Regions from separate parts of the Clostridium senegalense genome, predicted to be linked through region 1. Evidence: a T-box and tRNA genes for the amino acid it is inferred to sense, from the RefSeq annotation. Region 1 holds a T-box; the other holds one or more tRNA genes.
The links. The T-box of region 1 lies ahead of metG (methionine--tRNA ligase). A T-box ahead of a tRNA ligase gene usually reads a tRNA of that ligase, here a tRNA-Met.

Region 1 (16,919 bases):
ATAAAAGAGAAGCCAATGCTCCTCTTTTATTAATATCTTTATTATAATACTTGTATGTTATTTAATCAAACATTAATTGTACTGAATATTTTTTACAATTTTATCTAACAAAGTAGGTGTATTTTCTTTATAACTTTTATCATCCATATAAAAATTAATAATTATATTTTTATTGTTTAAATTTATTATATAATCATAATTTCTATACACTTTGCTATCTGATAATTTATTTTTATATTCTATTAAAGTTCCTTTACCATTTTTAAATTTAATAGTTCTTTTTTCATACTCTTTTATCCCTAAAGACTTCAAGTTATCACTATGCTTCTTTAATAATTCATTTTGCTTAAATTCATCTTTATATAACTTAATATTTCCTTTTATTACTCCATCATCAGAAATAAATTCACTATTATATTCTATATCGTTTCCTCCCTTACTTTCACTGTTAATCCATGTATCAGGAAGGCTATAATTAATATTTTTATTAATCTTGTATATTTTAAATGAAGATATATTATTTTGTGTTAAAGTAGTTTCTTTCAATTTATCTTGAAAAAAATTTCCTATTCCTATTACCATTATCATAAGCCCTACCATAATAATTGCTAACCCAGTTTTTTTTCTATCAAATTCATTTAAACTCATATTTTTATCCCCCTAAATATTACTTATATATGTTAATTACCTTATTATGAAACTTCATATTACATTTCTTTAATATAGAAACTTTTCATTTATAGGATTTCAAAATAATACTTCATGTTATATATTTCGAATTTTGGATACCCAAAAGAATGAACTATTAACGGAAACACTTAAAATTTAACACTACATTTTTTATAAAAATATTTTAAAGTTGAATAAGTTTAAAACTCCTCTTAGAACCCTATATGTACTTACAAACTATAATTAAAAATGAAGGGGTCTCCCCCCTCATATTTATTTTTTCACAGGCACTACTACTGTTGAATTCTTAAAGTCGTAGAACATCATCCAATATCCATAATCATCAGTTTTTTTGCTTGGCATCCATGTAACAAATCCAGTTTTACCTCCATATGGCTGCTCATGTTCAGATTTTTTACCTGGGATTGCATAAATAAGATACTTTAAATCACCATTTTTATCGTGTTTATGACCTATCATACAATGTTTATATTTTGAAATATATGGATAATAACATATTAATGGGTAGTATACTACTGTATATTTTTTATAATCATTTATACAATACATATCTTCTAACTGATATATGTTTACTCTATACCATGTACAATTCTTAATTTCATCATATCCTAATACCTTCTCAAAATCTTTAACTATATCCTTAAAAAATTTATTCATTATCCCTTGGCTTTCATTAACCATTTTTTCATTTAAGTTAAAGATATTTTCCATATTATGATACTCTTCATGCAAATCTTTTTTATCTTTATCATGCTTTTCTTTTTTATTTGCTTTCTCTTCTTTAGATTTATTTTCATGTTCATGTTCTTTACATTCTTTGCATTGTTGACATCCCTGACATTCTTCTTTTTCCTTTTTCTTTGATTTTTTTTCTTCTTTATGTTCTTCTTTACACTCATTGTCATGTTCATGTTTTTTCTTATGTCTTTGTATTTCATTTTCATCTAATATATCAAATTCATCATCATTAACTTGATATAAGTTTGCAGCATTTCTATCTTCTTGTGTTTGTGATTCACTTCTTAAAATTTCTTTTTCATCTTTTCCCATAGTTTCACTTTGTAAACTATTTACCTTACCTATAATTTCTTCCGCTGTAAAGTTACTTTGAGAGTTCACATCTTCTTTCATTTTTTCTATATTTGCTTGTCTTTGTAAGTCGTTTTTCTTCTCTTCAATTTCTTTCTCATACTGATCAAATTTAGTTTCTACATCTTGTTTTCGTGATAAACTTTCCTCTGAAATTACTCTAAAATTTTTCCAATCCTTTGATACTTCATTAGTTATAAATCCGCTCATAATAGATTTCATTCTATTACTGCTTAGAGATATTATTGCAGAACCACTTATTTTATCTAATGACATGCCTGTGTTGCCTATATTGTTAACATCATATTCGCATGTAGTATCTGCCTTTCCATTATCGTCTATGTTCAACTTTGATATGTTTATTACATTTTTAACATCATCTTTATCACAGATTAATGCCATATAATAATCTTTATCATTCTTTTTTAAATTTTGAACATAATAAGACAACTTACATTTATTATTTTTAACTTCTATTTTCGTGTAACCTGATGGCGCTTTATCAGAAGTCAATCCGTGACCTTTTTCATCTTCTTGCAGAATAATAAAAAACCTACTATAACTTTTTTTAGATGCCACTTTTGCTACCTCCATTTAATTTATACACTATAAATATATGAAACTATCCTATAAAAAATGATAATTTTATAATATATCTAATATCTCTTTTACTATCTTATTATTTTATTATTTAAATAATTCCTCTTTTTAAAATTCATATAACATATAAAAAAAGTTACAAATTAGGTTTTTACCTACTTTGTAACTTTTAAAATTATTTTATAATTCTTTAAATACTATATGTTATTTCTATTTTTTTCATCATATATGGCATCACTTAACTTTCCGAACTCTTCTATAGTTAAAGTTTCACCTCTACGTTTTGGATCTATTCCTGCAACATTAAACGCTTTTTCTAATTTTTCTTTTTCCAATCCTATATTTTTCATACCATTCCATAAAGTTTTTCTTCTCATATTAAAAGATTGACGTATTACATTAAAAAACAACTTTTCATCTTTTACACTTATTCTAGGCTTTTCTAACTTATCTAATCTGATTACTATAGAATCTACTTTAGGGGAAGGTATAAAACATGATGGTGGTACTCTTCTAATTATTGCAGTATCACAATAATATTGTACTAATAATGAAAATGCACCATAATCTTTTGTACTAGGCTCTGCATCTATTCTTTCTGCAACTTCCTTTTGTATCATTATTGTTAATGATTTAAAATTATACTCACCATTTAAAAGATTTGCTATAATTGGAGTTGTTACATAATAAGGTAAATTCGCTACAACTTTAACACTTTTTTCATCACCAATTAACTCTTTATAATTCACTTTTAATGCGTCTTTATGTATAAGATTAAATGTTTCATAATCTTTAAGCTCCTCTGTTAAAATAGGTATTAATCTATCATCAAGTTCTATACTAGTAACTCTTTTTGCTCTATCTAACAATTCAACAGTAAGTGTTCCTACACCTGGTCCTATTTCTATAATATAATCATCTTTACATACAGCTGCACCTGATACTATATCTTCCAACACCGTATCATCTGTTAAAAAGTTTTGTCCTAAACTTTTAGCAAATTTAAAATCATACTTATTTACAATATCTTTTGTAGTTAAGTTACTCATTATCTATCTCCTTTCCAACCTTCTCCATAGCTTTTACAAATTCTTCTTTGCTTATCCCATAGTTATTTAATCTTGTAACAAATTGAGTAGCATTACCATAACCAATTCCAAGTATATTTCCTAAACAATCTCTTCTTTCTTTTGACCTACTATCTCCAGTTAATTTAAAATAATACATATCTTGAATATTAAATTCTTTACGTACATCTTTCATCTCACACTTTGCATTTTTAAGTGCTCTAATTATAGTTTCTGGAGAAGCATTTTCAACTCCTATATCATCACCTTTAGTTCCATCCTTTTGGCTTATATAAGCATGCTTTATTCCTGAAACTCTTTTTGATATTATTTTTCTTATTTTTTCTCCTGCAAAATCAGGATCTGTTAAAACTATTACCCCTTGTCTTTTTTGTGCTTCTTTTATCTTATTTATACTATTGGCATTTATACCAAAACCACTAACTGAAATTACTTCTGCTTCTACAGCTCTTTTTACAGCTGTAACATCATCTCTACCTTCAACAACAATTACTTCTTTAATCATTACATTCCTCCAAGATTTATAAGATATTTTCTTAATATTAAAGATGCTATATAGTAGATAAAATCCTAAGATTTTTTACATAATTTTATATTTTCTAAAACTAGATTACGTTAAGTTTCGAACATCTACTATATAGCATCCTTTAAAATTCAACACTACATTTATCATAAAATATTTTAAGCTATTGAATAAATTTAAATGCAAGTTTGTTTCCCTATAAAACTTATATTTATTTTATAAGACACTTGAATTCTAACTTTAATATTATAACTCATTATATATGATATGAAAAGTAAGCCTACTATTATATAAATTATTTACCACACTATAACAGTTTTATATTAGTATTCCTATAAATGCTTTATTTTAAATAGTTTTTATATTTATTTTTATAATAATTTAAAGTAACTCTAAACAATGTAATTTCTACTTAAATATACTCTTTTAATAGTTCTTGTGCTAAATTATTAATCTCTTCGTGGATAAAATTCAATTCATTAAGTTCTCCACTTTTAAGAAGATAAACCTCTTCTGCTATTTCATATGCTTTAGATATGAAATTATCATATTCTTCGTCCTCTATACTATTCAATTTATCATTTATAGGTTTTGGAAAATACACTTCATTTTCTACCCCAAATTCATTTATTGATTCTAACTGTTCCAACATAGCCATAACAATTGTTATAACTTCATTTATTGTAAATTTAAAATTCATTTATAACTCCTTATTTCAAATAATATTTATATACATTAAATTATATTTTCAATATTACAATCTAAACTTTTGGGAAAAGAAAAAATAGGAGCCTAGCTCCTATTTTAAAATATAAACTTTAACGTTTCTTCTTCCCCAATTCATAGTTTCACTATAACTATTAAAGTAAACATCAATTATATTTCCTTTAATTGCTCCACCAGTGTCTTGAGCTATTGCATAACCATAACCTTCTATATATACTTTAGTTCCTAATGGAATCACTCTTGGATCAACTGCAATAGTACTATATCCGTTCGGATCACGAACACAACTTGTACCAGATGCTGTTATTCCATTATCATTGCCTCTATCTGCTGTATAGGCTGTGGATTCCATAACCACCATATCAGTATAATTTTCCTCTGCTCCACGTGAAGTTCTTACAGTTGCTAAAGTACCAACGTCTACTATCTTATTTACTGGATTTTTTTTAACTTTTTCACCTACTACTTTACGTGAAACTTCTTTTCCATTTTCGTAAACGACTTCTGAGGTTATTAATTTTTCCCCATTTTGGCCTTCTTGAACTATATTTTCAGTACCTTCCGCTAAATCATTATTTTCTCTTTTTTCTACTGCATAGTCTAACGACTTAACTTCATTTTTAACTTCTTTGGCTACTCTTGTTACATTTATTTTCATTCCATCTTGCAGAAGTTCGTCTTTTGTTGGTGATATTTTATCTAAATCATTTATTGCAATTTTTTTAGAATCTAACATATTTCCCACGTTATCTTCTGATGATTTAAATTTTAATACCTTGCCATCAACATTAACTTCAACATCTACAGCTTTCTTTATATAAATTTTGTCTCCATCTTTAACTTTACTGTCTAATGCTACAGATACCTTATCAAATGATTCTACTTTTATTTGTTGTTTATCTAATATTTTTCCTAAATCACTTGCTAATGTTGTTATTTGTACTTCCTGGCCATCAATAACTACTGATATAGTTTTTTTCATATTTACTATAGTAACTGCGCCCCCTATAACAGTAACGCACGTCGCTACCGCTAGAGTTTTTTTCCAAGACTTAAAAATGCTATTTAATCTTGTTTTTATATTACTAATCATAAAAATACCTCCCTTAGACAAGAGTACCTCGAAATTATACCTAAGATTTTTATTCCTGTCAAATTTCAAACTATTCTCTTGTGAATTGACTCCGTAAATGCATGAGTTTTAATCATACCTCACGACTTGTAATTGCAGATAAATCAATCCTTAAGGGTAGACTTAGTAGAAGACTTTTAATAAATTTTTTTGATGATGTTAATTAAATATATTACTTAAAATAATTAATTATTACTTTATAACAGTCAATGTTTTAAATTATTTTACAAATTCTTTTAAAAATACCCTTTAAATTTTTTCATTATAAGTCATATTAAAGTATATATTCCAAGTTATTCATCTACAAAACAAGCTACTTATAACTTAATTTAGATACCAATGAAAATATTTCATTATTTATTACTTCTATGGAACAATAGTAAAAATTATTAATAGATTATATACTAAATAACTTTTTTGTGTTTAATATAGTTATATTTTCTACATCTGTTTTATTTATACCTTTTATTTCCATAATATTTTCTATAATATATTTTATATAATCTGATTGATTTCTTTTACCTCTATTTGGTGTTGGCGCCATATATGGACAATCAGTTTCAACCAATATTCTTTCCATTGGTATTTCTTTTACTACTTCTTTTATAGTTTTAGCATTTTTAAAAGTAACAACACCTGTCACCCCTATATAGTAACCTAACTTTATACATTCCTTAGCAAATTCAACACTTCCAGAAAAGCAATGAACTACTCCTGTTACATCTGGGTATTCCTTCATTATATCTAATGTATCTTTGTGTGCATCTCTATCATGTATAACTACTGGAATTTTAAGCTCTCTTGCAAGTTCCATCTGCATTCTAAAAGCCTTTTGTTGAATATTCTTTGGTGGATTTTCCTCCCAATAATAATCTAGACCAATTTCACCAATAGCCTTTACCTTCTTATTATTCTTATAAATATCCCTTAATTCATCTATTAATTTTTCATCTACAATATCAGCATAAGATGGATGAATACCAATTGCTGCATAAATGAAGTCATGTTTATTAGACAATTCCACTGACATTTTCATGCCATTGAAATCTGATCCACAATTCAAAACTCCAATAACACCATTGTTTCTTATTTCTTTTATAACTTTATCTCTATCCTTATCAAAACTTGCATCATCATAATGTGCATGCGAATCAAATATCATAATAAATTCCCCCTAACTAGTTTATATAATTACTACAGAATAGTTCCTAAAATCGGTGATAATAATCCCATAATTCCTCCAAGTAATCCTCCAAGCCATGTTATAGCTCTTAGTTCTTTACTTGCAATTTCTAAAATTAATTTTTCTGCAAATTCTACTTCAAAGCTGTTAATTTTATCTTCTATTATTCTCGATACATTAAAACTATCAACAAGTTGTTTACCACTATTTTTCATAAATCTATTATAAACTTCAACAATATTATTTGATATATTATCAATTATTCTTTCATCAACACTAACTAAAACCTCTTTAATTTTTTTACTTTTAATTACTGTTATCAAACTTTCAACCATTGAATTTACACCATTTTTAATAATATCATCCTTTAAAATATCCTTATTAACAATATCTATTATTTTATTAATTAAATCCTTTGAATCTATATTTACTGTTTTTAATACTTCTTCTATATTATTTTTATTTTCAAATAATCCATTTTGAATTTTAATAGCAAAACTATCTACAACATTATTGTCTTTTGCTTTAGTAACTATTAGCTTTGATATATTATTTACAATTTCCTCTTTATTTTCTAAAGAAATGCTTTTTAAAACTTCGCTTATAGACTTTTCCGAAAAGCTATCTATAGCATTAGTTATCAACATAGATAAATCATCTACATTTTCTTCATTTGATAAAAAAGCATCACCATATTCTAAGACTTTATCATATATAATATCGCTTTTCAAAAACATAGCTATCATAGGACTCATTCCTGATATAGCTTTGTTTATACCATCTTTAATTTTAACCTCTGTCTTTTCGGTTCTTAATATATCTTTTAAATACTGTGCTATTTTTTCACGGTTATCACATGCATAAACTTTTAAAGCTATTATTAATCCTTCTGGTAATACATTTTTAATTTTATCTTCTGAGTCTTGTAAATTTTTTATATTTTTTTCTAATATGTTATTAATATTTGCAATTAAATCTTCACTGTCTAAATATTCATTACCCTTATGTATTAAATTGTTTTTAAGTTTATCATAATCCTTGTGCAGCAATACTTCTTTAGGATTCTTTTCTATAATTTTTAAAAGTTGTTTTTCAATAACTAAAGAAGATTCTCTTTTTATTTTTTCATTAATTTCAGAGTTTAAAATAGTTGATGAAATACTTTCTTTTAAAGCATTATCAATATTTAACTGTAAGCTTGTATCTAATATATTTCCAATTGTTTTTTCACTTTCTTTAACTCTTAAAAACTTATTCTTAAAATACAATTTAATAGAATTGCTAATTTTTTCGCTACATAATGAATCTATAATTGTTTCTTTATCAAGCAGATGGTCTCCAACAGCATCTCCAACACTTTTAGCAATTCTATCTTTTTCCTTTGGTATTAATCCTGGGGTAAAAGGTACTTTAATCCCAAGAAACCTTACCTCTTTATGTGGTTTAAATAACATCTTAATAGCTAACCAGTTAGTAAAATATCCTATTATGGCTCCTATTATAATACCTATTAAATATTTCAAATTTATCACTCCTTTAATTTAATTGTAAATAAATGTATTGATATTCTTTTAACATTGATATCAGCTTTTATTACAATTTTTGTAACATTTTAATAACATATTAATATTTAGTCCACTAAATATTATATTCTATTTCCTTAGTTTATCCAATTCCTTCATATATTATATAACATAGTTTTTTTATATTTTTTTCTTTCATATTAAAAAATAATATGATATTATTTTATCTTAACATTTTTTTATTTACATTTAAATATAAATTCACCATATTTGATAAAACTTTAACTATTTCCTTCATTTATCAGTATTTTTAGCCTAATTCAAAAAATGAAATAATTTTCAATTTCAAAACTAGTATATTTGAAAAAATTAGACATTTTATTGTGTTAACATAAATTATTCTCGAAATTTGGCTTATTTTACATTTGACTGAATTTTTTATATTATTGTAATATTGAATTGTAGTACTTTTTATTTTAATTAATTATATTAAAGGAGGATTATTAATGGTTATTGATTTAAGTATGATTCAAACTCTAGCAGTAGCAATAGTTTTTTACTATGTTGGATCTTTTTTGAAGAAAAAGGTTTCACTTCTAGAAAAGTTTTGTATTCCTGCCCCTGTAATAGGCGGTCTTATTTTTGCAATTATAAACTTTCTACTTAGACAATATAATATTGCAACTATAAACCTAGATGTAACATTACAAGACCCATTCATGCTTGTATTCTTTACAACAATTGGACTTGGTGCTAGTTTTAAACTTATTAAACAAGGTGGAAAACAAGTTATAATGTTCTTTATAGCAGCAGTATCTTTAGTTGTTTTACAAGATATAGTGGGAGTTGCTGTTTCAAAACTTATAGGTGCTAATCCACTTCTTGGCCTTATTGCAGGTTCTATTACTATGACTGGTGGACATGGAACTGGTGCAACATGGGGACATACTTTTGAAACTCAATATGGACTAGCTGGTGCTTCAGCTACAGCAATGGCAGCTGCAACATTTGGTCTTATTTGTGGTAGTATTATCGGTGGACCTATTGGAAAAAAATTAATTCAAAAGAATAATTTAAAAAGTGATTCTCTTGAATATGCAGCAGCTACAACTACTGCAAAAGAAGAACTATCATATAAATCATTATTTACTACACTATCAATAATATTTATATGTATGGGTGTAGGTAGTATATTAGAAATCTTCTTCACTAAAATAGGTGTAACACTACCTGCATATATAGATGCTATGATAATTGCAGCTATAGTTATAAATTTTGGTGAAGTAACTAAGAAATTTAAAATCAATACAGCTTGTACTGATGCAATAGGAAATATCGCATTAAACGTATTCCTTTCAATGGCTTTAATAAGTTTACAATTATGGCAATTGAAAGAGACGGCTGGACCACTTCTAATATTACTAGGTTGCCAAGCAGTATTAATGTTCATATTCGCATACTTTATAACATTTAGACTTATGGGTAAGGATTATGATGCTGCTGTTATGTCTGCAGGTCACTGTGGATTTGGAATGGGTGCAACACCTAATGGTATGGCTAATATGGATGCTGTTACTTCTAAGTTTGGACCATCTCCAAAAGCATTCTTTATATTACCAGTAGTAGGCGCATTCCTTGTTGACTTTACAAATTCTGTTATTATAGCTATATTTGCTAACCTTTTTGGCTAGCTTTAAAGTTGAATAAAAGAATTTAAAACATATAAGTTTAAGAATAATTTTGTATTTTAAAATATCACAATTTAAATAAAGTTTTAGAACTATTTTAATGAGAATTTAATTTTTATTAAAATAGTTCTTTTTTATATTAATGTACCTTAAGTGGTATAATTATATTGTGCATTTACTTTTGTAGGGTTCCAAATTAAAATTTAAGTTTATTCATTTATCAAATGAGAAAACTCAAATTAATATTTCATCAATATTTTAGTTAAAAGTTAAGAGTGAATAATGACCAGTTGTGGTTATTACTACTCACTTTGTTCCTAGTAATTTTCAACTGATAACAAAAATTTGATGTATAAATTTAAGTTGGAGATTGTATCCCTATATAAACTAATTATTAAATTTAAGGCGGTGTTTATATGTTTGATACCCACATACATACTAACTTTTCTAGCGATTCTGAAATGAATATAGATATTGCTATAAAAAAAGCTAGAGAATTAAATTTAGGGTTAACTATAACTGATCATATGGATTTAAATTATCCAGATAAAACAAAATTTAAGCTTAACATAGATAGTTATTTTAACCACTATATTAACTATAAAAGCAATAATTTACTTTTAGGCATTGAACTTGGAATGGATGAAAATTTTTCAGATGAAAATTTAAATATTGCAAAGAAATATGATTTTGACCAAATAATTGGATCTCAACATTCTGTAAATGGTATAGATATTTTTGATAAATCATTATACAAAGGTAAATCTAAAGACTATATCTTTACTACATATTTTACTGATATGATAGCTTCTATTAATACCCATAACTATATTGATATTTTAGCTCATATAGATTATATATGCAGATATTGTACTTTTCAAGATAAAGAAATGCATGTAAGTGAATATGGTGACTACATAAAAGAAGTTTTTAAACTTTGTATTGAAAACAATGTAGTAGTTGAACTTAATACACGAAGATTTAACGATGATAAAGCTATTAAATCTTTAAAAGACATTTATTCAATTTATACTTCATTAGGTGGAAACCTTGTTACTATTGGTTCTGATTCTCATGTTCCTGAAAATATAGGTAGATCTTTTAAAGAAGCTGTTGATTTTTGTAATGTTTTAAATTTAAAACCAGTACATTTTAAAAATAGAAAAATAGAATATGAAAAAATATAAACAAAAACTATGGAATTATACATTTATAAATATAATTCCATAGTTTTTTATTTAAATTATATATTATTGTTCAGTACCATAATATCTTTGATAATATCCTTGAGGATATTTACACAATGGACATGCAAGTGGTGCTGTTGTTCCTTCATATATATATCCACAATTCATGCATCTCCATGAAATCTGCTCATCTCTTTTATAAAGTTTATTTTCTTTCATAAGTTGATATAGTAATTTATATCTTTCGTAGTGGGATTTTTCAACTTCTATTATATGCTTAAATGCTATAGCTACTTCCTTAAATCCTTCTTCTTCTGCTATTTTCTGAAACTCTGGATAAACAGTAGTCCATTCATTATTTTCTCCATTAGCTGCATAATTTAAATTTTGTTCTGTTGTTCCTGTTGCTACTGGATAAGTTCCATCTTCTATTAACACTTCAGTCTCTGGTGTCAACGCTTGAGCTAATAAATCAAAAAATACTTTTGCATGGGCTCTTTCGTTATTTGCTGTTTCTGTAAAAACATGGTATAAATATTCATTATTTTCTTTTTTAGCCACTTCTGCATAAAATGTGTATCTGTTTCTTGCTTGAGATTCTCCAGTAAAAGCTCTCATAAGATTTTTTTCAGTTTTACTACCTTTTAAAGTTGGCATATAAAAACACTCCTTTTAAATCTATTCTATAAATTAGAATTCCCTAAAATTTAAATATAATTCTTATACAATGCCTTCTAAATATCCAAAATTTTTATAAATTATAATTTTTAAAAAGCAAAAACTGTCTCGTTTGGAGACAGTTTTTATTACTTATACTATTTTACTATGCTTCCAGCTGGAACATCACCAGGATTTACGGCAAATAATTTACCATCATCATCAGTTGATGCACATAGTATCATACCTTGCGATAATTCACCTCTTAATTTTACCGGTTTTAAGTTTGCAACTAGAACCACATTTTTACCTACTAATTCTTCTGGTTTATAATGCTGAGCAATTCCAGATACAACTTGTCGTATCTCTCCACCTAAATCAACTTTTAATTTTAAAAGTTTTTTAGCCTTTTTAATTGGCTCACATTCTAAAACTTTAACAACTCTTAAATCTATTTTATCAAAATCATCTATTGTAATTTCTTCCTTTATAGGTTCCATTTCTTTAATTGCTGCTGCTTTTTTAGCTTCTTCTGCAATCTTATCAAGTTCTGCTAATTTAGCTTCAACATCTATTCTTGGGAATATAGCTTCGCCTTTGCAAACTTTAGTTCCAAAAACTGTTCCATTAAATTCTTTTAAGCTGTCCCAAGTTATATTTGTTGCATTTATTTGTGCATTTATTTTCTCACTTGTACTTGGTAGGAATGGAGAAACTAAAACAGAAACTATTCTTAAAGACTCTGCTAAATTATATAAAACTGTAGCAAGTCTTGGTTTTTGTTCTTCATCTTTTCCAAGAACCCAAGGAGTTGTTTCATCTATATATTTATTTGTTCTTCTTATTAATGTCCATATATGATCAAGTGCAGCAGGTGCATTAAATTTATCTAAAGCTTCTTCTGCAAGTTTAGGAGTATTTAATGCAAGTGAAATTAGCTCTTCATCTAAAGACTCTTTTACTTGTGGCTCTGGTATTACTCCATCAAAATATTTTTCTATCATTGTAACTGTTCTTGAAAGTAAGTTTCCAAGGTCATTTGCAAGGTCTGAGTTTGTTTTCTTTATAAATATTTCATTGTTGAATAGCCCATCAGCTCCAAATGGAATTTCATGTAATAAATAGTATCTTACTGCATCTACACCAAATTTATTAACTAAAATAACTGGATCTACAACGTTACCTTTTGACTTAGACATTTTTCCACCATCAACAAGTAACCATCCATGACCAAATACTTGCTTTGGTAGTGGCATATTTAAAGCCATTAACATTATTGGCCAATAAATTGTATGGAATCTTAATATATCCTTTCCTATTAAGTGAACATCTGCTGGCCAATATTTTTCTAAAAGCTCAGTATTTTCACTATTATATCCTAATGCAGTTATATAGTTTGATAATGCATCTATCCAAACATATATAACATGACCTGGATCAAATTCTACAGGTATTCCCCAAGTAAATGAAGTTCTTGATATACATAAATCTTGTAATCCCGGTCTTAAAAAGTTATTAAGCATTTCATTTTTTCTTGACTCTGGTTGTATAAATTCTGGATGAGTTTCTATATACTCAATTAATCTATCAGCATAATTAGACATTTTAAAGAAATATGCTTCTTCTTTTGCCTTTTCAACTGGTCTTCCACAGTCTGGGCATTTTCCGTCCACTAATTGTGTTTCAGTCCAGAAAGATTCACATGGTGTACAATATAGTCCTTCATATGAACTTTTGTATATATCACCTTGATCATATAACTGCTTAAATATTTTTTGAACAGCTTTCTTATGATAATCTTCAGTTGTTCTTATAAATTTATCATATTTAATATCCATTAATGTCCAAAGACTTTTTATTCCAGCAACTATTTCATCTATATATTCTATCGGTTGAACGCCCTTTTCTTCTGCTATTCTTTGAAGTTTTTGACCATGTTCATCTGTTCCTGTTAAGAACATTACATCATGACCTGTTAGTCTTTTAAATCTAGCTATAGCATCTGCTGCAACTGTAGTATACGTATTTCCTATATGAAGATTTGCAGATGGGTAATATATCGGTGTTGTAATATAAAACGGTTTTTTACTCATTTTTATTCCTCCTATGATTATCTTAATTTTATACAAATAAAAAGTCTCTATACGAAATTAATCGTATAGAGACGTAATATACACGTGTTACCACTCTAATTTATACTTACCTTACAATAAGTACCTCAACAAGTGACTCAACCCTAAAGTATTTATCACCTTGCAATATATCGGTTGCCACCGTACTTTCCTAACTATTGCTCAGAAAGTCTGCTCCAAGGCCATGTTCATAGTGTTTTCTGACGCTAGCTTTCACCTACCCTAGCTCTCTTTGGACATTATTATCACCATTACTCTTCTTTTCATAGCATTATTTCAATATTTATTAATATAATATGTTAAATCAAAAATTCTGTCAATATAAATTTTAATATTTATATACGTTTTATTATATTATATCCATTAAAACTTTAAATATAATTAAATTAATTAATTTTAAGTATATTTAAATGAAATTTTTAATGTTCACTAAAATACTCCTTAATAGCTTTTTCTGGATACCATTTAATTGGTGTTGGACTTTCTATTATTATTTCTGCTTGAAAATAATCTGTAGTTACCCCTTTATTAGATTCAAATAATTCTTCATCATTATATACATCAATAAACGTAAAACATTCTTTTAAAATTTTCTTTTTATATGGACTTTTTTTATTATCTAATACAATTATTCTATTTCCATTTTCTATGCCTGCTTTTTTTAAAGTTTCTTCTAAATCTGTAGTAATACTATAAAAACTATAAGGTGATAGATCATCATAATTATACGCCTCACCATTTTTATACAGTGTATTTATACTATAAATCTTATCTGTAAAATTAGAATCTTCTTTAAGATTTGCACCTAAAAATTTCACATTATTTATTTCTTTTTGATAAATATGATCCATACCATAATGAAGATAATACTTTCCACCACCAAAATGGTCATATATTTTTTTAAAGTTTTCATAGTTCATTTTATCTCTTGCTTCATAGAATTCTTTATTATTACTTATTCCACCATCTATTAGTGGAAGTAATTTAGAAGTGTTTTTTAAATTATTTAGTATACATTCAAAATTGAATACCTCTTCTTTATTTAATGATTGTATATATATCTCTTCATTTTCCTTTATATCTTTCTCCAAATCTTCAATTGCTTTTAAAAATGTGCTACTTCTTTCACCATTAATCATTTCTTCTTCAGAACATTCTAAAACCTTATTTATTTTTTCTAACTGATCTTTAGGAATATTATTATATTTATTTTTTATGTGTTTAAAGTAATAAGTTATGCTGTCACCTTGTTGTCGAACATCTAGTCCAATTATAATTAATTTTCTGTCTTCCGGTAAATCTTTATTTTTTAAATATAATTTTTTTGCCAATTCCTTTGAAGACTCATCACTCATAGCTCCAAATACTCCGTTTTCAAAAATATCATCTAATAATTTTTCATCTCCGGTTTGTAAATATTCATTTAAAAGAGTTCCTGATGCTTGCCCACATTCCATTAAAAAGTATTTTAAATCCCAATTATCCATTAAATAATTTGCAAATTTATATTGAATATCTGCATTTTCATTAATACCATGATTCTCATTTGTGCACACAATTGTTTTATCTTTTATATTATCTAATATTAAATCTAAATCTTTGTTATCCTTAATATCATTGAGATTTAATTCTCTACTATTTTTTTTAACATAATCAACATTATTCATTGGCATGTAATAAATAATTCCCACACCAATAGCAATAATTATAATGATTATCCCTATAATTATTCCTTTTTTCTTCATGATAAATCCCCCTTTTAACAAAAAAATTTATATAAAGTTAATTTTTACCACTTCATATGTTTTTCATTATAAAACCATTAAACATAATTTTATTAACTAGTTTTATACATTTTGTAAAGTTATCTTTTTTGCACTTTTATTTAAATAGAATTAAATTTTTATATAGTAAAAAAACTGCTACTCATAGATTTTTCTCTATGTTATAACAGTTTTTATAATATGCCTTTTATATTTATAATGTAACTTCATTTTTTTACAATCTATATCTTTTTCCTTTTATATAGTACATAACCTCTTCAACTATGTTTGTTACATGATCTCCTGCTCTTTCTAAATGTTTGTTTACCATTATAGCTTGCAAGTACTGATCAATTTCTTGTTCATTTTCTGTTTTCTTAATTCCTTGAACAAATTTCTTTAAATTTGATTTATAAATATTATCAATTTCATCATCTAAAGTTGCTGCAATTTTAGCATCTTCTAAGCTTTCATTTTCATAAGCGTCCATTGTCTTATTTATCATATTTGTCAAAATTGAAATTGCCTTTATAAACTCGTTATTTAAACTTTGTATTCCCTCACAATTAGATGTATTAAAAGCTAGTATATAATTTGATATGTTTTTAGTATAATCTGCTATTCTTTCAATTTCAGTAGATATTTTAATGATTGTTATTATAGTTCTTAAATCTATTGCTACTGGTGATTGTTTTGCTATTAATATTACTGCCTCATTATTTATTTCATCATTTAATTCATTAATAACAGAATCCTTTTTTATTATCTTTAAAGATAACTCCTTATCATTTTCTTTAAGTGCTTTAACGGTGTTTTTATACATTTCTATTGTAATGTTCCCCATACTAGTTAATTTCTCATTTAGTTTTAAAATCTCATTTTCAAAGTTTTTTCTTATATTAGCATTCATTTAATCCCCTCCTCATTTTTAACCAAAT
Region 2 (16,919 bases), on a different contig from region 1:
ATAATATATTTAGTGGCAATTATAACATTAAAAGTGTTTGAGATTGAAGATATTAAAGGCAAATTTATAAAAAATTAGGTATATGAAAAGAAATAATAAACTAAAGATTCAAAGTATATTTGGTCTATTATTTATTTGATTATCACTTAGACAGGAGCGTGAAACAATTGATAAAAATAGTAGGATTAGGACCAGGAGCAAAAGAAGCGCTTACCATTGGAACGTTAGAGCTTTTAAGAGATAGTAAAAATGTATTTTTTAGAACAGAAAAACACCCTAATGTAGAATATTTAAAATCTTTAGGTGTAAAGTTTAATAGCTATGATAGTGCATATGAAAACAGTGAAAGTTTTGATGAGGTTTATAAATCTATAGCTGATGACATAATAAATAAACATAATAGTTTAAAGGATATAGTTTATGCAGTACCAGGCCATCCATTAGTTGCAGAAAACTCTGTAACATTGCTAATAGAAAAATGTGAAGAATTAAAAATAGACTATGAGATATTACCAGCAGTTAGTTTTGTTGATGCTGTTATGGAAAGTTTAAAGTTAGATCCTATAAATGGGATAAAAATAATAGACGCTTTTGATATAAAAAATCAAATTTTAGATAAAAGAGTAGGACTTATAATAACACAGGTATATAATAAATTTATAGCATCAGAAACAAAGCTTGCGCTGCTAGAATACTACAAAGATGAAACAGAGATATATTTTGTAAGAGCAGCTGGGGTTAAAGGATTAGAAAGCATAAGAAAAATAAAATTATATGAGCTTGATAGACAAGAAGATATAGATTATTTAACATCAATTTATATACCTAAAAAACTAGAGGAAGTAAAAGATTTTTATGATTTATTAAATATAATGGATACTCTAAGAGGCGAAGATGGATGTCCATGGGATTTAGAACAAAGTCATAAATCATTAAAAAGATGTTTAATAGAAGAAACTTATGAAGTTATAGAAGCTATAGATGAAGAAGATGACATGAAACTTACAGAAGAACTTGGAGATGTATTACTACAAGTAGTCTTCCATAGCCAAATAGGCAAAGAAGAGGGTTATTTTAACATAAATGATGTTATAGAAACTATTTGTAATAAAATGATAAATAGACATCCACATATATTCAGTAATGTAAATGTTAAAAATAGTGAAGAAGTTCTAAAAAATTGGGACGAAATAAAAAAAGAAGAGAAAAAGTATAAAAGTTACACTGATGAACTTACAAGCGTACCTAAGGTTTTACCAGCACTTTTAAGAGCAGACAAGGTTCAATGCAAGGCTGCAAAAGTAGGTTTTGATTGGGCAGATGTAAAACCAGCTATGGATAAGGTAATTGAAGAGTTAAATGAAGTAAAAGATGTATATAATGGCGAAAATAAGTCAAGAATACTAGAAGAAGTAGGTGATTTAATATTTGCTGCGGTAAATGTTGCTAGACTTCTTGACATAGACCCAGAAATTGCATTAAATTATACTATAGATAAATTTATAAATCGCTTTAAGTTTATAGAAGAGTGTGCAATAAAAAAAGGTTTAGATCTTTTAGATATGACTCTTGAAGAAATGGATGAGTTATGGGAAGAAGCTAAACGTATGTAAATATTAAATACTTTTACAATAAATAAAAAAGCAGAAATTATTTGCAAAACATGTTTATAATATGCTATCTTATACTCAACGATAAATGAAGTTGTGAATGAAGAAGCGTTTTAATATTAAGGAGGTACAATCGTGAACAAATTAGAATTAGTTACAAATATGGCAGAAAAATCAGGTTTAACAAAGAAGGATGCAGAGACTGCTTTAAAAGCATTCATAGAGAGTGTTGAAGAGGCATTATCAAAAGGAGAAAAGGTTCAATTAGTAGGATTCGGAACTTTCGAAACTAGAGAAAGAGCAGCTAGAAAAGGAAGAAACCCAAGAACTAAAGAAGAAATAGATATACCAGCATCAAAAGCACCAGTATTTAAAGCTGGAAAAGAATTTAAAGATATAGTAAATAAATAATTTATTATAAATTTAAAAGAAAAAACCTGGATTTAGTTCTAGGTTTTTTTTATATATAAAAGCAATTATAATAAATATAGAATTAAATCATAATATTATATATAAAATAAATTTTGAGGTGGGAAGAATGAGATTAGATAAGTATTTAAAAGTTTCTAGAATAATAAAAAGAAGAACAGTTGCAAAAGAAGTTTGTGAAAACCAAAGAGTTTTAATAAATGGAAAAGTAGCAAAGCCAGGAACAGTAGTTAAAGAAGGAGATATAATTGAAATACAGTTTGCAACACAAGTACTAAAAGCAAGAATTATAAATATAGCAAGTCATGTTACAAAAGAAGATGCTAAAAATATGTATGAAATTATATCTGGTGAAGAAGATAAAGAGTAGTAATTTATATTAAAAAATTATATTTGTTTGCATATATCTTGAATGAATACAATATTTATTAATAGGGAGTAAGTATTCAGGGAGGATTATATGGAAAATAAAAATAATAAAATTGAAGATAAAAAAAGTTACTTAACCTTAGACTCAAGAAAAAGAATGACCATAGATGGTGTTCAAGAGATTATAAGTTTTGATGAAGAACAAATACTTTTAAACACTGTTTTGGGTGCAATGGACATAAGAGGCGAAAATTTAAAAATGAATAAACTAGATGTGCAAAATGGGGATGTTATGATTAGTGGCAAAATAACATATATTGTATACACAAGCGATGAAAAAAAACCAAGAAAGGGAAAAGGGGCTTTATCAAAGCTTTTTAGGTAACAATTATGTTATTTACAATGGAAAGACAAGTATCACTCTTAATTTTTAGCATTTTAAGTGGTATGATAATAGGAGTACTTTTTGATATTTACAGAATAATTCGTGGATTTGAAGATGTTGGTAAAATAATAACAACTATTCAGGACATATTATTTTGGACAGCTACAGGATCTATAGTGTTCTTATTTATGATGTACACTAATTATGCATACATGGATTTTAATATTTTTATATATATTGCACTAGGTTTATTTATTTATATAAAATTTATTAGCAGAACGTTTATAGACATGTTAAGACAGGTAATGTATGGAATATCAACGTTTATAAGAAGAATTTTTTATATTTTGTCTTATCCTGTAAGAATTTGTTTAAATAGAGTAAAAGGAAAAATAAAAAATTAACATAAAACATCTTGAACAAATGAACAATACAAATTAAAATATACTTATATGTTAATGATAAGTATATTTTAATTTTTTATAATTGCAAATATATTCTTAGTACTTATTTTTTATTTGTCTATGGGTGGTGAGTATTGTGTTTAAAAATAAAAAATGTAAATATATAATTTTAGGATGTTTAGGTATATATATATCTTACGTTTTAATTCAACAACAGGTTATAATGCATAGACAGAATAAAGAACTAACAAACTACACTGTAGAACACGACAGATTAAAAAAAGAAAATAAAAAATTACAGGATGAAGTTGAGCTATCCAAAACCGATAAGTATATTGAAAAATTGGCTAGAGAAAAACTAGGACTTATTAAAGACGGTGAGACTCCTGTAATAGATAACAGTGTAAGTGAAAAATAGACTTTATGTTGTTTATAGCGTAATATACTGTAGATGACATAATATATAAATTAAAACATTATTTAAGGAGGAGTCTTTTTAATATGACCTTAAAGGCTGGAAGTATAGTAGAAGGTAAAGTAGTGAACATAACTAATTTTGGTGCTTTTGTTGAAGTGGAAGGAAAAACAGGTCTTGTCCATATTTCGGAAGTATCAGATGTATTTGTAAAGGATGTTAGAGAACATCTAAAAGAAAATGATGTTGTTAAAGTGAAAGTAATTTCAGTTGATGACAATGGAAAAATGAGTTTATCTATAAAGCAAGCGGGAGTACCTAAAAAATCTTGCAAACCTATGGAAATAGATTGGGATAAGGAAAAATCGAAAAGCGGATCTTCTTCATTTGAGGATAGAATGTCTAAATTTCTAAAGGATAGTGAAGAAAGATTTCAAGATTTAAAAAGAAGCCAAGATAATAAAGGCCGTGGCTACAATAAAAAAAGTTATTAATATAAAATAAAAGAGTGTTAATCACTCTTTTTTTTAACTTGTAGTTTAAATTTTGAATTTTTGCACAATATAAGTATATAATTCCTAATTATATATTAAGGCTTAAAATAAGAATGATAAAAAATATAAAATGCAAATTCACCTTTAAAACCTATAAGATTCATAGTGAAAATGAATAAAATTACATAAAATAATTCAGAAAAAAATAAGTTTAAAAATTCTGACAAAAAACCAAAGTTTACTAAACGTTGAAAATACTAGCTTTAAAGGAAAATTGCATGTTATAAAAAAACTGTTGACAATAGTTTGATATTACACTATAATAAATATTGTCGTCAGGCAGTGATGACAAAAAATGCAACAAAGCAACAAAATGCTTGAGTGGCGGAACAGGCAGACGCACAGGACTTAAAATCCTGCGGTGGTTAAACACCGTACCGGTTCGATTCCGGTCTCAAGCACCAATGTCGCGGGGTGGAGCAGCTGGTAGCTCGTCGGGCTCATAACCCGAAGGTCACAGGTTCAAGTCCTGTCCCCGCAACCACATGGCGGAATAGCTCAGCTGGCTAGAGCATTCGGTTCATACCCGAAGTGTCGTAGGTTCAAGTCCTATTTCCGCTACCATTTTAAATGCAATGTTGTGTTTGAAAAATAAATACGCTTGAGTGGCGGAACAGGCAGACGCACAGGACTTAAAATCCTGCGGTGGTTAAACACCGTACCGGTTCGATTCCGGTCTCAAGCACCAACATCGCGGGGTGGAGCAGCTGGTAGCTCGTCGGGCTCATAACCCGAAGGTCACAGGTTCAAGTCCTGTCCCCGCAACCAATTTTTAATTTAATAAATACGCTTGAGTGGCGGAACAGGCAGACGCACAGGACTTAAAATCCTGCGGTGGTTAAACACCGTACCGGTTCGATTCCGGTCTCAAGCACCAATGTCGCGGGGTGGAGCAGCTGGTAGCTCGTCGGGCTCATAACCCGAAGGTCACAGGTTCAAGTCCTGTCCCCGCAACCAACATGGCGGAATAGCTCAGCTGGCTAGAGCATTCGGTTCATACCCGAAGTGTCGTAGGTTCAAGTCCTATTTCCGCTACCAGAGACTCACTATATATAGTGAGTCTTTTTCGTTTTGAAAAATAAAATTAATATATAAAAATCTACAATAAAAACCTTTCAGGAAAATATTACCATAAATTTACTTTAAAAAAATTCATTTTACAAAGAGATTACACTTTATACGACACAAAAGTTATCCCCTATAAAAAACACAAAAATAGAATATAAATAAAAAATAAATTTACAAAAATTGGATAAATCCCTCCATTAACATATTTCTTATAAAAATATTAATAAATTATGTATGACATTAGGAATTATATAAAAGTACAATTAGGGAAAAAATGTCAGAAATAAATTTCAAGTACCTACCAGTAATTGACATTTAATTCCAGAGACCTTTGCTATAATAAATTTATCGATTGAGACAAGGAATTATTAAATTAAGGGGTAGGTGGTTATAGATGCAATATGGAGCAGATGTATTTCCATATAAAAGAATAAAAAAATCAAATAGTAATAAAATTAAAGAGCAGGAAAGAAGCAAGAGGATTTTTCTTAAAATTTCAGGTATGTTTCTAATTAGTTTGTTAATTAGTAGAACGATGATAATTAATAGTACTGCTCCATTCGGAATTGCATTTCTAATAGTAGTACTAAATAATGACGATTATAGACTTACATTATCATCAGCTTTTGGAACAATAATGGGATATATAACTATGCAAAGTTATGTTAAAGATATAAGTATGTATTATGTTATTATTCCAAGTGTAGTTTTATTATCACTATTATTGTCCCATATAGATTTAAGTGAAAAATATAAAAAGATAGTGACGTGGGCAGTTTTAACTATTGGAATGTTTTCTTACAATATAATAATTAATGAATTTGGAATGGGTATGGCTGGAGTTTCAACACTTACGAATTTATGTTGCATATTCCCAATATATTTTATTCTTCAGATAAGTGATGTATGCTTTAAAGAATTAAAAACTAAACATCTTTTTAAGGATGAAGAAGTAGTATGTATGGCTATTTTGATATCCATAGTTATTGCAGGTACATGGGGGATAAAAATATTTGGTGTATCAGTGACTAATGTACTCGCCTTTACAGCTGTATTAGGTATAAGCTATATTAGCGGAAGTGCTGTAGCTGGAACTGTAGGACTGGCCATGGGGGCTATAATTGGGATGAGCAATCAAAATTTATTAATATATATAACTGTATTAGGTATGGTAGGGCTTATTAGTGGAATTTTTAAAGAAGGTGGACGAGCTTTTGTGTCCTTATCATTTTTAGTTACATTCTTAATAGTTAAAGTGTATTTATTAACATCATCCTTTGCAGATGTTAGCAGTTTTGCTTTAATGGATGGAATATTAGCAATAGGAATATTTGCACTGATGCCAGGGCGAGTTTATGATACTATAGGCTCTGAAATTAATTCAGAGAAAAAACGAATAAATTTAGATAGAAATTATTTAAATAATATAAAAAATATGTATTTGAATAAGCTTGATAATTTTTCAGATGTATTGTCAAATATGTCTGATATCCTATCGGAATTAGTTGACAATGACAAGTTATTAATGACAAGTAAAAGTACTGAGTTAGTAGATAATTTAGCAGCACGTGTCTGCGGTGATTGTAATGCTAATTGTATATGTTGGAATAGAGAACATCATCTAACTTATAATGCTTTTTCTGAGCTTATTGAAAATCAGCAGAAAAAATCTAATAGATTTCCTATGGAATTAGAAAGGAAGTGTTTAAAAAAAGGTGCTCTTATAAGAAATTCAGAGGATGTAGTTAATAAATATATAATAAGTGAGATGTGGAGAACTAGATTAAGTGAAGGAAGGGAGCTTTTAGCAAGTCAAATAAATAATATGGCAAAGTCAGTAGATGAACTAGTTCAAGAATTTAATGAAGAGCTTAAAAATGACGGGAAATTAGAAAGGGATATAATTAAGCTTTTAGATAAGAATAAAATATATTATGATGATGTATTTTGTATAAAAGATAAAAATGATAGGAGTGTTATAAGAATAACTGCAACACAATATGGCTCTTTACAAGTATATTCAAATAGAATTTTACCAATCATAGAGGAAGCTGCAGGAACCAATATGGTTGTAAATGAAGATGGTTGTTATATAAATTCTAATACAAATAGTTGTATTGCAGTTTTTGAAGAGGCACCTAATTTAAAAGTAGTTACCTATATGGCTAAGGCGAGTAAAGACGGATATACAGTTCATGGAGATAGCTATAGCTTTGGAAATACTAGTATAGGAAACTATATGATGCTAGTAAGTGATGGTATGGGGTCAGGTCCACAAGCAGGTAGAGAAAGTGAAGCGGCAGTAGAATTAATTGAAAAGTTTATAAATGCTGGGTTTAGTAAGACTACAGCCATTAATACAGTTAATTCTATAATGACCTTGAAATTTTGTGAAGAAGAGAAATTCTCTACTATAGACTTAAGTACTATAGATTTATATAGTGGAGAAATAGATTTTATGAAAGTTGGTGCAGTGGCTAGTTTCATAAAATCTGATGATGTAGTAGATATAATTAAATCTAAAAGTCTACCTATTGGAGTTTTAGATGAAGTTGATATAGATACTTGTACAAGAAAGGTTAAACATGGTGATTTAGTAGTTATGCTTACAGATGGCGTATCTGATGTTGAAGAGGCAGGGGGGATTGGTTGGATTTTAGATTATATGGGTAGACATGATGAAGATGTTGAAAATTTAGCAAGCGGAATAATAGAAGAAGCTAAAAGGCTTGGAAAAAATAAAGTGGGAGATGATATGACTGTTTTAGTATCAAAAGTATATAATCAATATAATGCAGGATAATATGTTATTGTCAGTATTAGACTAAGGTATAAAATGAAGAAGTGTTAATAACATTTCTTCATTTTTTAAGTTAATATACAGTAAATTTCTATATCTAACTAAAGCTATATTCAAGGTTCACAACCGTAACAAATTATATAATTGACAATGGACAATTGACATTTGACAATTATGGAGGAAACCGGATCACCAGTTTCTTTTGAATTGCTAGGGACTGGCTTTGATTTATTAGCTAAGAAGTACAAAGCTAGGAGAGCATCTAATTTTAAGTGAAGTAAATAAATTTACCGTGCCTGTCCCATTTGTTATAGAGGTAGTACTATAAGGATTTGATTGTTTAAGTGTGTTGCTAAAACTGGTGATGGGGACCGACTTTGAGTACCATTGGAGAGAATTTAAAATCAACAAAAGCATATATACTAAAGTATAGCAAAGTAGCCAATTACGCGTCTGTCCCTCTTGTGATGGAGGCGGAACATAGGATAGATGCCTTACTTATTTGAGGTAGCGGGTTTTAAAAATTGACAAAGGACAAAGGACAATTGATAATTAAAAAAATTAAGGATTAAGAATTATGAATTAAGAATTCAGGAGGAAAGTGGCAACCACTTTCTGAAAATGATTTAAAAAAATATGTTCAAAATTACTAAGAACGAAGTGACTAGTAATAACCGCAATTCTTAACTAAATTAAGTTATTAACTAAAATTAATAAATAGTTTGTATTTAAAAATAATAGTTGTTAAAAAGTTAATTAACATTTAATATTAATACATAGATTACTTTTATAAATACATAAGATAATTTCATGAAAAATAGTGAATAATGAATAATGATTTCAATATAATATTTGTTCTTTTTCTTTTATTAAATTATAATTTGTGATAATATGATTAAATGAACATTGTAATAATAGGAAGTGATAATGTTTTGCAAAATACAGTTTTAAGTACAATAAATACTTATAGTATGATAAAAAATAACGATAAAATCTTAGTTGCGTTATCAGGTGGACCAGATTCTATGGCGTTACTACATGTTTTAGACTCCTTAAAAGATAAATTAAATGTAAAAATAGGAGCAGCTCATTTAAATCATCTTTTAAGAGGGGAAGATGCCCAAAATGATGAAAAGGTATGTGAAAACTTTTGCAATGAAAGAAATATTGATTTTCATGTTAGAAGAATAGATATTGATGAAATGGCGAAGTCTAAAGGAGTATCCCATGAAATGGCTGGTAGGGAAGCAAGATATAATTTTTTTGAGGAATTAATGAATAAATGTGGGTATAATAAAGTAGCAATTGCTCATAATTTAAATGATCAAGCGGAAACTGTGCTTATGAGAATGATGCGAGGTTCTGGTATAGAAGGATTGGTTGGAATAAAACCAGTTAGAGATGAAATTTTTATAAGACCGCTAATAGAAACTTCAAGAAAAGAAATAGAAAAATACTGTGATGATAATAATTTGAAACCAGCTATCGATAAAACAAATTTTGAGAATATTTATGCTAGAAATAAAGTGAGATTAGAATTAATTCCATATATAGAAGAACATTTTAATAAAGACATAATAAAAACTCTTAATAGAATGTCTAGGGTAATTAATGAAGATAATGAATTTGTAGAAGATTTTTCCAAAAAAATATTCAAAAAATATTGTTATAAAAAACAGGATAGAGTTATAATATATAAAGATGCATTTAGTGAGCATAAATCTATAGTTTCAAGAGTGTTAAGAATGGCTATAATGCAAGTAAAAGGCAATTTATATAACATAGAAAGTGGTCACATTAATGACATAATTAAATTGTATAATCACAATACTGGTAAAACCTTAATGTTACCAGAAGGAATAAGAGTTGACAATGTTTATAAGGATATACATATTTATATATGTGATACTAAACAAAAAGAGGATACCAACTTTAATCTAAAGTTAAATATAGATGAAAAAATATATTGTGATGAATTATCAAAATATATAACTTTAAAATCTATATATAATAAGAAAGATTTTAAAATGGAAAATAATGATATGATAAAATATTTCGATTTAGATAAAATTAAAGGTGATATTTCTATAAGATACAGAAAAAATGGAGATAAATTCTCAATGCTAGGAATGAAGGGGAGTAAAAAGATAAAAGATATTTTTATTGATTTGAAGGTTCCTAGGGAAGAACGAGATTTTATTCCATTAATATGTTTTGATAATGAAATATCATGGATAGTTGGGTTTAGAGTAAGTGAGAAATTTAAAATTGATAGAAATACTAAAAATATTTTACGTATATCAATAGAAAGGTAGGTTAATTTATGGAGGCAGATATAAAAGAGGTATTAATATCAGAAGAAGAACTAAAGGCAAAAGTAAAGGAATTAGGAGCTCAGATAACCAAGGATTATAAAGGTAAAGATTTATTGGTATTGGGAATATTAAAAGGATCTGTTATGTTTATGTCTGATCTTTTAAGAGAAATAAAAACACCATGCTACATGGATTTTATGGCTGTATCTAGTTATGGTAATTCATCTGAAAGTTCAGGTATTGTAAAAATTATAAAAGATTTAGATTTCGAAGTTAAAGGAAAACATGTTTTAATAGTTGAAGACATAATTGATTCAGGGGTTACACTTAAATATTTAATGAAATATTTAGCAGCAAGAAATCCTGAAAGCTTAGAAATAGCAAGTTTATTAAATAAACCAGAAAGAAGAAAAGAAGATGTTCATGCTAAATATTTAGGATATGATGTACCAGATGAATTTTTAGTTGGATATGGTCTTGATTATTCAGAAAGATATAGAAATTTACCTTACATAGGTATATTAAAAGAATCTGTTTACAAAAAGTAGTTTATATGAATTCATATTGAACTCTTTATGATATAATAGTTAGTAACTTAAAATTAAAACACTTTTAGAAAGAGAGGGGGGCCTTTAGTGAAGAAGTTTTCGAGTGCAACGGCCTGGTTATTAGTTTTAATTCTAGTAATTGTTTCAGCTTTTACACTTTATGATGGAAAAGGCAATGTTACGCAGTTAAATGCTATTCAATTTGAAACATACTGGAAAGATAGTAAAGTTAAAACAGCTCAAATGGATGAAGATAGGATGACAATAGTTGGTGAACTAAAAGATGGCACCAAATATGTTACCGCTTTACCAGAAAAAGCTTTTCTTGATTTAAAACAAGATTATGAGAATAAAGGATTAGAATCCTTATCATTTACACCGCCACAAGAGGTTCCATTTTGGTTTACTATGTTACCAACATTCTTAATAATAATAATGTTAGTAGCATTCTGGGGAATGTTTATGCAACAATCTGGTGGAGGCGGTGGAAACCGTGGTGTTATGAACTTTGGAAAAAGTAAAGCTAAAATGGCAACACCAGATAAAAAGAAAGTTACATTTAAAGATGTAGCAGGTGAAGATGAGGAAAAAGAAGAACTAGCAGAAATAGTAGATTTTCTTAAAAGTCCTAAAAGATATATAGATGTAGGTGCAAGAATACCTAAAGGGGTCCTTTTAGTTGGTCCTCCAGGAACAGGTAAAACATTACTTGCAAAAGCTGTAGCTGGAGAAGCTGGAGTTCCATTCTTTAGTATATCAGGATCAGATTTCGTTGAGATGTTTGTAGGTGTAGGTGCTTCAAGAGTAAGAGACTTATTTGAGCAAGCAAAGAAAAACTCACCATGTATAATATTTATCGATGAGATTGATGCTGTTGGTAGACAAAGAGGAGCCGGTCTTGGCGGTGGTCATGATGAGAGAGAACAAACATTAAACCAATTACTAGTTGAAATGGACGGTTTTGGAGTTAATGAAGGAATTATCATGATAGCAGCAACAAACAGACCAGACATACTAGACCCAGCATTATTAAGACCTGGTAGATTTGACAGACAAATAGTTGTTGGAGCGCCAGATGTAAAGGGTAGAGAAGAAGTCTTAAAAGTTCACTCTAGAAATAAACCATTAGGCGAAGATGTTGATTTAAAAGTATTAGCAAAAAGAACTCCTGGATTTACTGGAGCAGACTTAGAAAACTTAATGAATGAGGCTGCATTATTAACAGTAAGAGGAAATAAAAAAGTTATAACAATGGAAGAGCTTGAAGAAGCTATTACAAGAGTAATTGCAGGTCCAGAGAAGAAATCTAGAGTAATAAGTGAAAAAGATAAGAGATTAACAGCTTATCATGAAGCTGGTCACGCAGTTGTTTCAAAATATCTTCCAAATTCATATGCAGTACATGAAATAAGTATAATTCCAAGAGGAATGGCTGGAGGATATACTCTTCACTTACCAGATGAAGATACAAGTTATACATCACGTTCTAAGTTAAAAGACGAGATGGTTGGTCTTTTAGGAGGAAGAGTTGCAGAGGCTATAATACTTAAAGAAATAAGTACTGGAGCTAAAAATGATATTGATAGAACAAGTTCTATAGCTAAGAAAATGGTTATGGAATATGGTATGAGTGATAAATTAGGTCCTATATCATATGGTAAAGAACAAGGTGAAGTTTTCTTAGGAAGAGATATTGGTCATTCAAGAGATTTCTCAGAAGAGGTTGCATCATTAATAGATCAAGAAATAAGAGATTTAGTTGATGAAGCTTATGTTAGAGCTAAAACAATATTAACTGAAAATGTTGATAAATTACATGCAGTTGCTATGGCTCTTATGGAAAAAGAAAAACTTACAGCTGAGGAATTCAACTTAATTATGGATGGCAAAAGCTTAGATGAATTAGAAGTAAAAGCTGAAAGCGAAAATAAATCTTTAGAAGAAGAAAAGGCTGTAGATGTAGTAGAAAATACTGTGGAAAATAAAATTTCAGAGGAAAATGAAACTACAATAGATAAAGCTGATATTATAGATAAAGAAGATTAAAAAAGAAGGGCAAGAAAAGCCCTTCTTTTTATTTTACGAACAATATAAAAAAAATAGTGAAAAAATACGTAACATGTCGTATAATAATATTAAAAACAAAAACAAAGTATGTAAAATACAACAAATAATCAATAGGTTTATATATTAACAATTAATTTACAAATATTTCATTTTAAGTAGAATATAAAATAATAATATATAGGTATACAACTATAGGATTATAGAATAACATTTAAAATTAATGGATATAAACCGATTAAATATACTAACAATAAAATTTTATTTAAAAATATAATTAAAATTTTTAGTAAGTATAACATTTAATGTTATTTAGTGATACAATTTAATAATAATTAGTTAAACGTATAGTGAAATAAGCTTGAACTTCAATATAAAAAATAAAATCTGAATGTTCATTATATAGTTTATTATCATTATTTTAGAATATAAGGTCATATGTATATAAGATATGGAATATGATTTTATATTTCTGTATTAAATTTTTAAGTGAAAATTTAAAGGGGGTTTTATAATTATGATGACAGATATTGAAATTGCACAAAGCGCTAAAATGCTACCTATTGTTGATGTAGCTAAAAAAGTAGGATTATCAGAGGATGATATAGAGCTTTATGGTAAATATAAAGCAAAGGTATCTTTAGACGTTTTAAAGAAAAATAATAAGGACGGTAAGTTAATATTAGTTACTGCTATTAATCCAACACCAGCAGGAGAAGGAAAGTCAACAGTTACAATAGGATTAGGTCAAGCTTTATGTAAAATGCAAAAGAATGCAGTTATTGCATTAAGAGAGCCTTCTTTAGGACCAGTTTTTGGAGTTAAAGGGGGAGCAGCTGGTGGTGGTTATGCACAAGTTGTTCCAATGGAAGATATAAACTTACACTTTACAGGAGATATGCATGCTATAACAACAGCAAATAACCTTTTAAGTGCAGCTATAGATAACCATATTCATCAAGGAAACTCATTAAAAATAGATTCAAGAAAGGTACTTTTCAAAAGAGTACTTGATATGAATGATAGAGCATTAAGAAAAGTTATTGTTGGTCTAGGTGGAACTGCAAATGGATTTACAAGAGAAGATGGATTTACTATAACTGTTGCTTCAGAAATAATGGCAATATTATGTTTATCAAATGATTTGATGGATTTAAAAGAGAGATTCGGAAACATATTAGTAGCTTATAACACAGATGGAGAACCTGTATATTGTAAAGATTTAAAAGTAAATGGTGCTATGGCTATGCTTATGAAAGATGCTATAAAACCAAACTTAGTTCAAACTTTAGATAATACACCAGCTATAATACATGGGGGACCATTTGCTAATATTGCTCATGGATGTAATAGTATATTAGCTACAAAAATGGCTTTAAAATTAGGTGATTATGCAATAACAGAAGCTGGTTTTGGAGCTGATTTAGGAGCTGAAAAATTCTTTGACATAAAATGTAGATATGGAAGCTTAAATCCCAGTGCTGTAGTTTTAGTAGCTACTATTAGAGCTTTAAAACATCATGGCGGAGTGAAGAAAGAAAATTTAAATGTTTCTAATGTAGAAGCTTTATCTAAAGGTATAGAAAACTTAGAAAAACAAATAGAAAATGTTCAAAAATTTGGTGTGCCTGTAGTTGTGGCAATAAACAAATTTATAACTGATAGTAATGAAGAAGTTGAATTTATAAAAGACTTCTGTGAGAAAAAAGGCGTAGAAGTATCTTTAACCGAAGTTTGGGAAAAAGGTGCAGATGGCGGATTAGATCTTGCTGAAAAAGTAGTGAAAACTATAGAAGAAAGTGAAAGTAATTTTAAAGTCCTTTATGATGAAAAGCTTTCTGTACAAGAGAAAATTGAAATTATTGCCAAAGAAATATATGGAGCTGATGGAGTAGAGTTTGTTCCAGCAGTAAAAAAACAAATAGCTCAAATAGAAAAAATAGGTGCGGATAAATTACCTATATGTGTAGCTAAAACACAAAATTCTTTATCAGATAATGGAAGTCTTTTAGGAAGACCAAGAGGATTTAAAATTACAGTTAAAGAAGTTAGATTATCAAATGGTGCAGGATTTATAGTAGCACTTACAGGTAACATAATGACTATGCCAGGGTTACCTAAAGTTCCTGCAGCAGAAAAAATAGATATAAGAGAAGATGGAGTAATAGAAGGACTATTTTAAATGAATAATTTGAAATATGAATTTTAAAATTTGAGAATCATTCTAAATGAATAAATAAATTATTAAGAAACCCATTATAAATTGAAAAATTTATAATGGGTTTTGTTGTTTAAAAATATAAGGCATAATCAAAGAATAGTAGACCAGCATTCTAACTTATCTGTAGTAAATACTTTGTCTGTCAAACCTAGATATATCCGTATTATGACTGGATTTAACCTTGTTATTTCGTAACAAATAGTTTTCTAGATTTTATTTAGTATTTATTTTCATAGGCCTAAAAAAGACGGAATTACAGTTAAGAGTTGCAAATTTTAAGTCTTTTTTTTCAATACACAGAAAAATGAAATAAAACCTGCACAATCGGTATACAATCTGAATTTTTTGTGATATTATTGTTGTTGGGTAACATGAGTATTTGAAAGTCAGGAGGCAATGAGATGGATAAACTTGATGTATTTGATGAAGTTATGCATAGAGCACACCAAGGTGGTGGCAAAGAAAAGGTTGATATGCAACACAACTTAAAGAAACTAACTGCTAGAGAAAGAATTTTATCTATACTAGATAATGGCTCGTTTATAGAAGTTGGTGGGTTAATTAAAAAAAATGGTTCAGGGGTTATAGCAGGTCATGGAACTATAAATGGCAGGTTAGTATATATTTATGCAGAAGATTATACTGTAGATGGTGCTACATTTAATAGGTTTGCGGCAGAAAAAATCTGCAATATAATGGACAAGGCTGCACAGTGTGGTGCACCAATAATTAAAGTTTTTGATTCTATTGGTGGGAATATATCACAAGGAGTTGAACTTTTATCTTCTTATGGAAAGGTTTTAAGAAAAACTTCAAAATTAAATGGAGTTATTCCACAAATATCTGTAGTAGCTGGACCATGTAATGGTATTATGGCTGCTAATGCAACACTAAGTGATTTTGTTGTTGTAATTGAAGGATTATCCAAATTAAGTATAAATACAAATGATTCATTAAGAGTGGCAGAAAGCAATTATATAGATAATAAATTATTTGATAGTGAAGAAAGTATTAAAAGTGGAAATGCTAACTTTGTTGTAAAAACAGAGGAAGAAGCATTAAATATTACAAGAAAAATACTTGAATTTATACCATCTAATAGCTTGGAAATGGCACCATTATCTTGTGAAGATAATAGTTTAAATGATAAAAAAGATAATTTAAATAAAGCAGCTATAGATGAAACTTTTAATGGAGAATTAGTTATAAATACAATTGCAGATGAAGGTTCTACTTTAGAAGTTAACAAAAATTTAGAGTCTGCAATAAAAACTTATTTAATTAAATTAAATGGATTAACAGTTGGGGTTATAGCTAATGGTAATGAAAAGAGTAAATTAGATAGAAAACTTTCAACTAAAGTGTGTAGATTTGTAAGAATATGTGATAGTTTTAACATACCAATATTAAGCATTGTTGATACTTTAGGATTTGAAGCAAATTTAAAAGAAGAGATAAATGGTGTAGCTAGTGACGTAGGTACTATGATATATGCATTATCTGATTCAACTGTTCCAAAAGTATCATTAGTTATAGGTGAAGCTTATGGTGCTGGTTATTTATGTTTAGCAAGTAAGGAAGCTGCTTTCGATGTAAGTTTAGCTTGGCCAACAGCAAAGATAGCTTTAACTAATCCAAAGAATCAAATAAAAAATAAATATATAGATGAAATAATTAATGCAGAAAATAAAGAAGCTAAAGAAGCTGAATTAATAAAAGAGCATATAAATGAATATG

Region 2: it encodes a tRNA-Met, which carries the amino acid that the T-box ahead of metG (methionine--tRNA ligase) is inferred to sense. The anticodon was not compared.

Annotation. Positions count from the first base shown of each region.
Region 1 is NZ_JAHLNC010000007.1:129,948-146,866, forward strand. Features, by position in the region: gene KQI36_RS12720 (hypothetical protein) at 73-648, opposite strand; gene KQI36_RS12725 (DUF7922 domain-containing protein) at 943-2,358, opposite strand; gene rsmA (16S rRNA (adenine(1518)-N(6)/adenine(1519)-N(6))-dimethyltransferase RsmA) at 2,577-3,428, opposite strand; gene rnmV (ribonuclease M5) at 3,421-3,972, opposite strand; gene KQI36_RS12740 (hypothetical protein) at 4,403-4,690, opposite strand; gene KQI36_RS12745 (resuscitation-promoting factor) at 4,790-5,809, opposite strand; gene KQI36_RS12750 (TatD family hydrolase) at 6,246-7,010, opposite strand; gene KQI36_RS12755 (DUF445 family protein) at 7,043-8,554, opposite strand; gene gltS (sodium/glutamate symporter) at 9,061-10,245, shown strand; gene KQI36_RS12765 (histidinol phosphate phosphatase) at 10,659-11,429, shown strand; gene rbr (rubrerythrin) at 11,493-12,086, opposite strand; gene metG (methionine--tRNA ligase) at 12,245-14,179, opposite strand; T-box leader at 14,244-14,494, opposite strand; gene KQI36_RS12780 (erythromycin esterase family protein) at 14,638-15,963, opposite strand; gene phoU (phosphate signaling complex protein PhoU) at 16,217-16,891, opposite strand; gene pstB (phosphate ABC transporter ATP-binding protein PstB) at 16,910-16,919, opposite strand, start outside.
Region 2 is NZ_JAHLNC010000003.1:25,228-42,146, reverse strand. Features, by position in the region: gene KQI36_RS07555 (putative polysaccharide biosynthesis protein) at 1-78, shown strand, start outside; gene yabN (bifunctional methyltransferase/pyrophosphohydrolase YabN) at 168-1,613, shown strand; gene KQI36_RS07545 (HU family DNA-binding protein) at 1,746-2,021, shown strand; gene KQI36_RS07540 (RNA-binding S4 domain-containing protein) at 2,149-2,409, shown strand; gene yabP (sporulation protein YabP) at 2,500-2,793, shown strand; gene yabQ (spore cortex biosynthesis protein YabQ) at 2,799-3,197, shown strand; gene KQI36_RS07525 (FtsB family cell division protein) at 3,334-3,615, shown strand; gene KQI36_RS07520 (S1 domain-containing RNA-binding protein) at 3,699-4,106, shown strand; tRNA gene KQI36_RS07515 (tRNA-Leu) at 4,482-4,570, shown strand; tRNA gene KQI36_RS07510 (tRNA-Met) at 4,575-4,650, shown strand; tRNA gene KQI36_RS07505 (tRNA-Met) at 4,654-4,730, shown strand; tRNA gene KQI36_RS07500 (tRNA-Leu) at 4,766-4,854, shown strand; tRNA gene KQI36_RS07495 (tRNA-Met) at 4,859-4,934, shown strand; tRNA gene KQI36_RS07490 (tRNA-Leu) at 4,955-5,043, shown strand; tRNA gene KQI36_RS07485 (tRNA-Met) at 5,048-5,123, shown strand; tRNA gene KQI36_RS07480 (tRNA-Met) at 5,128-5,204, shown strand; gene spoIIE (stage II sporulation protein E) at 5,629-8,037, shown strand; gene tilS (tRNA lysidine(34) synthetase TilS) at 8,967-10,349, shown strand; gene hpt (hypoxanthine phosphoribosyltransferase) at 10,358-10,897, shown strand; gene ftsH (ATP-dependent zinc metalloprotease FtsH) at 10,985-12,943, shown strand; gene KQI36_RS07455 (formate--tetrahydrofolate ligase) at 13,479-15,143, shown strand; gene KQI36_RS07450 (acyl-CoA carboxylase subunit beta) at 15,584-16,919, shown strand, end outside.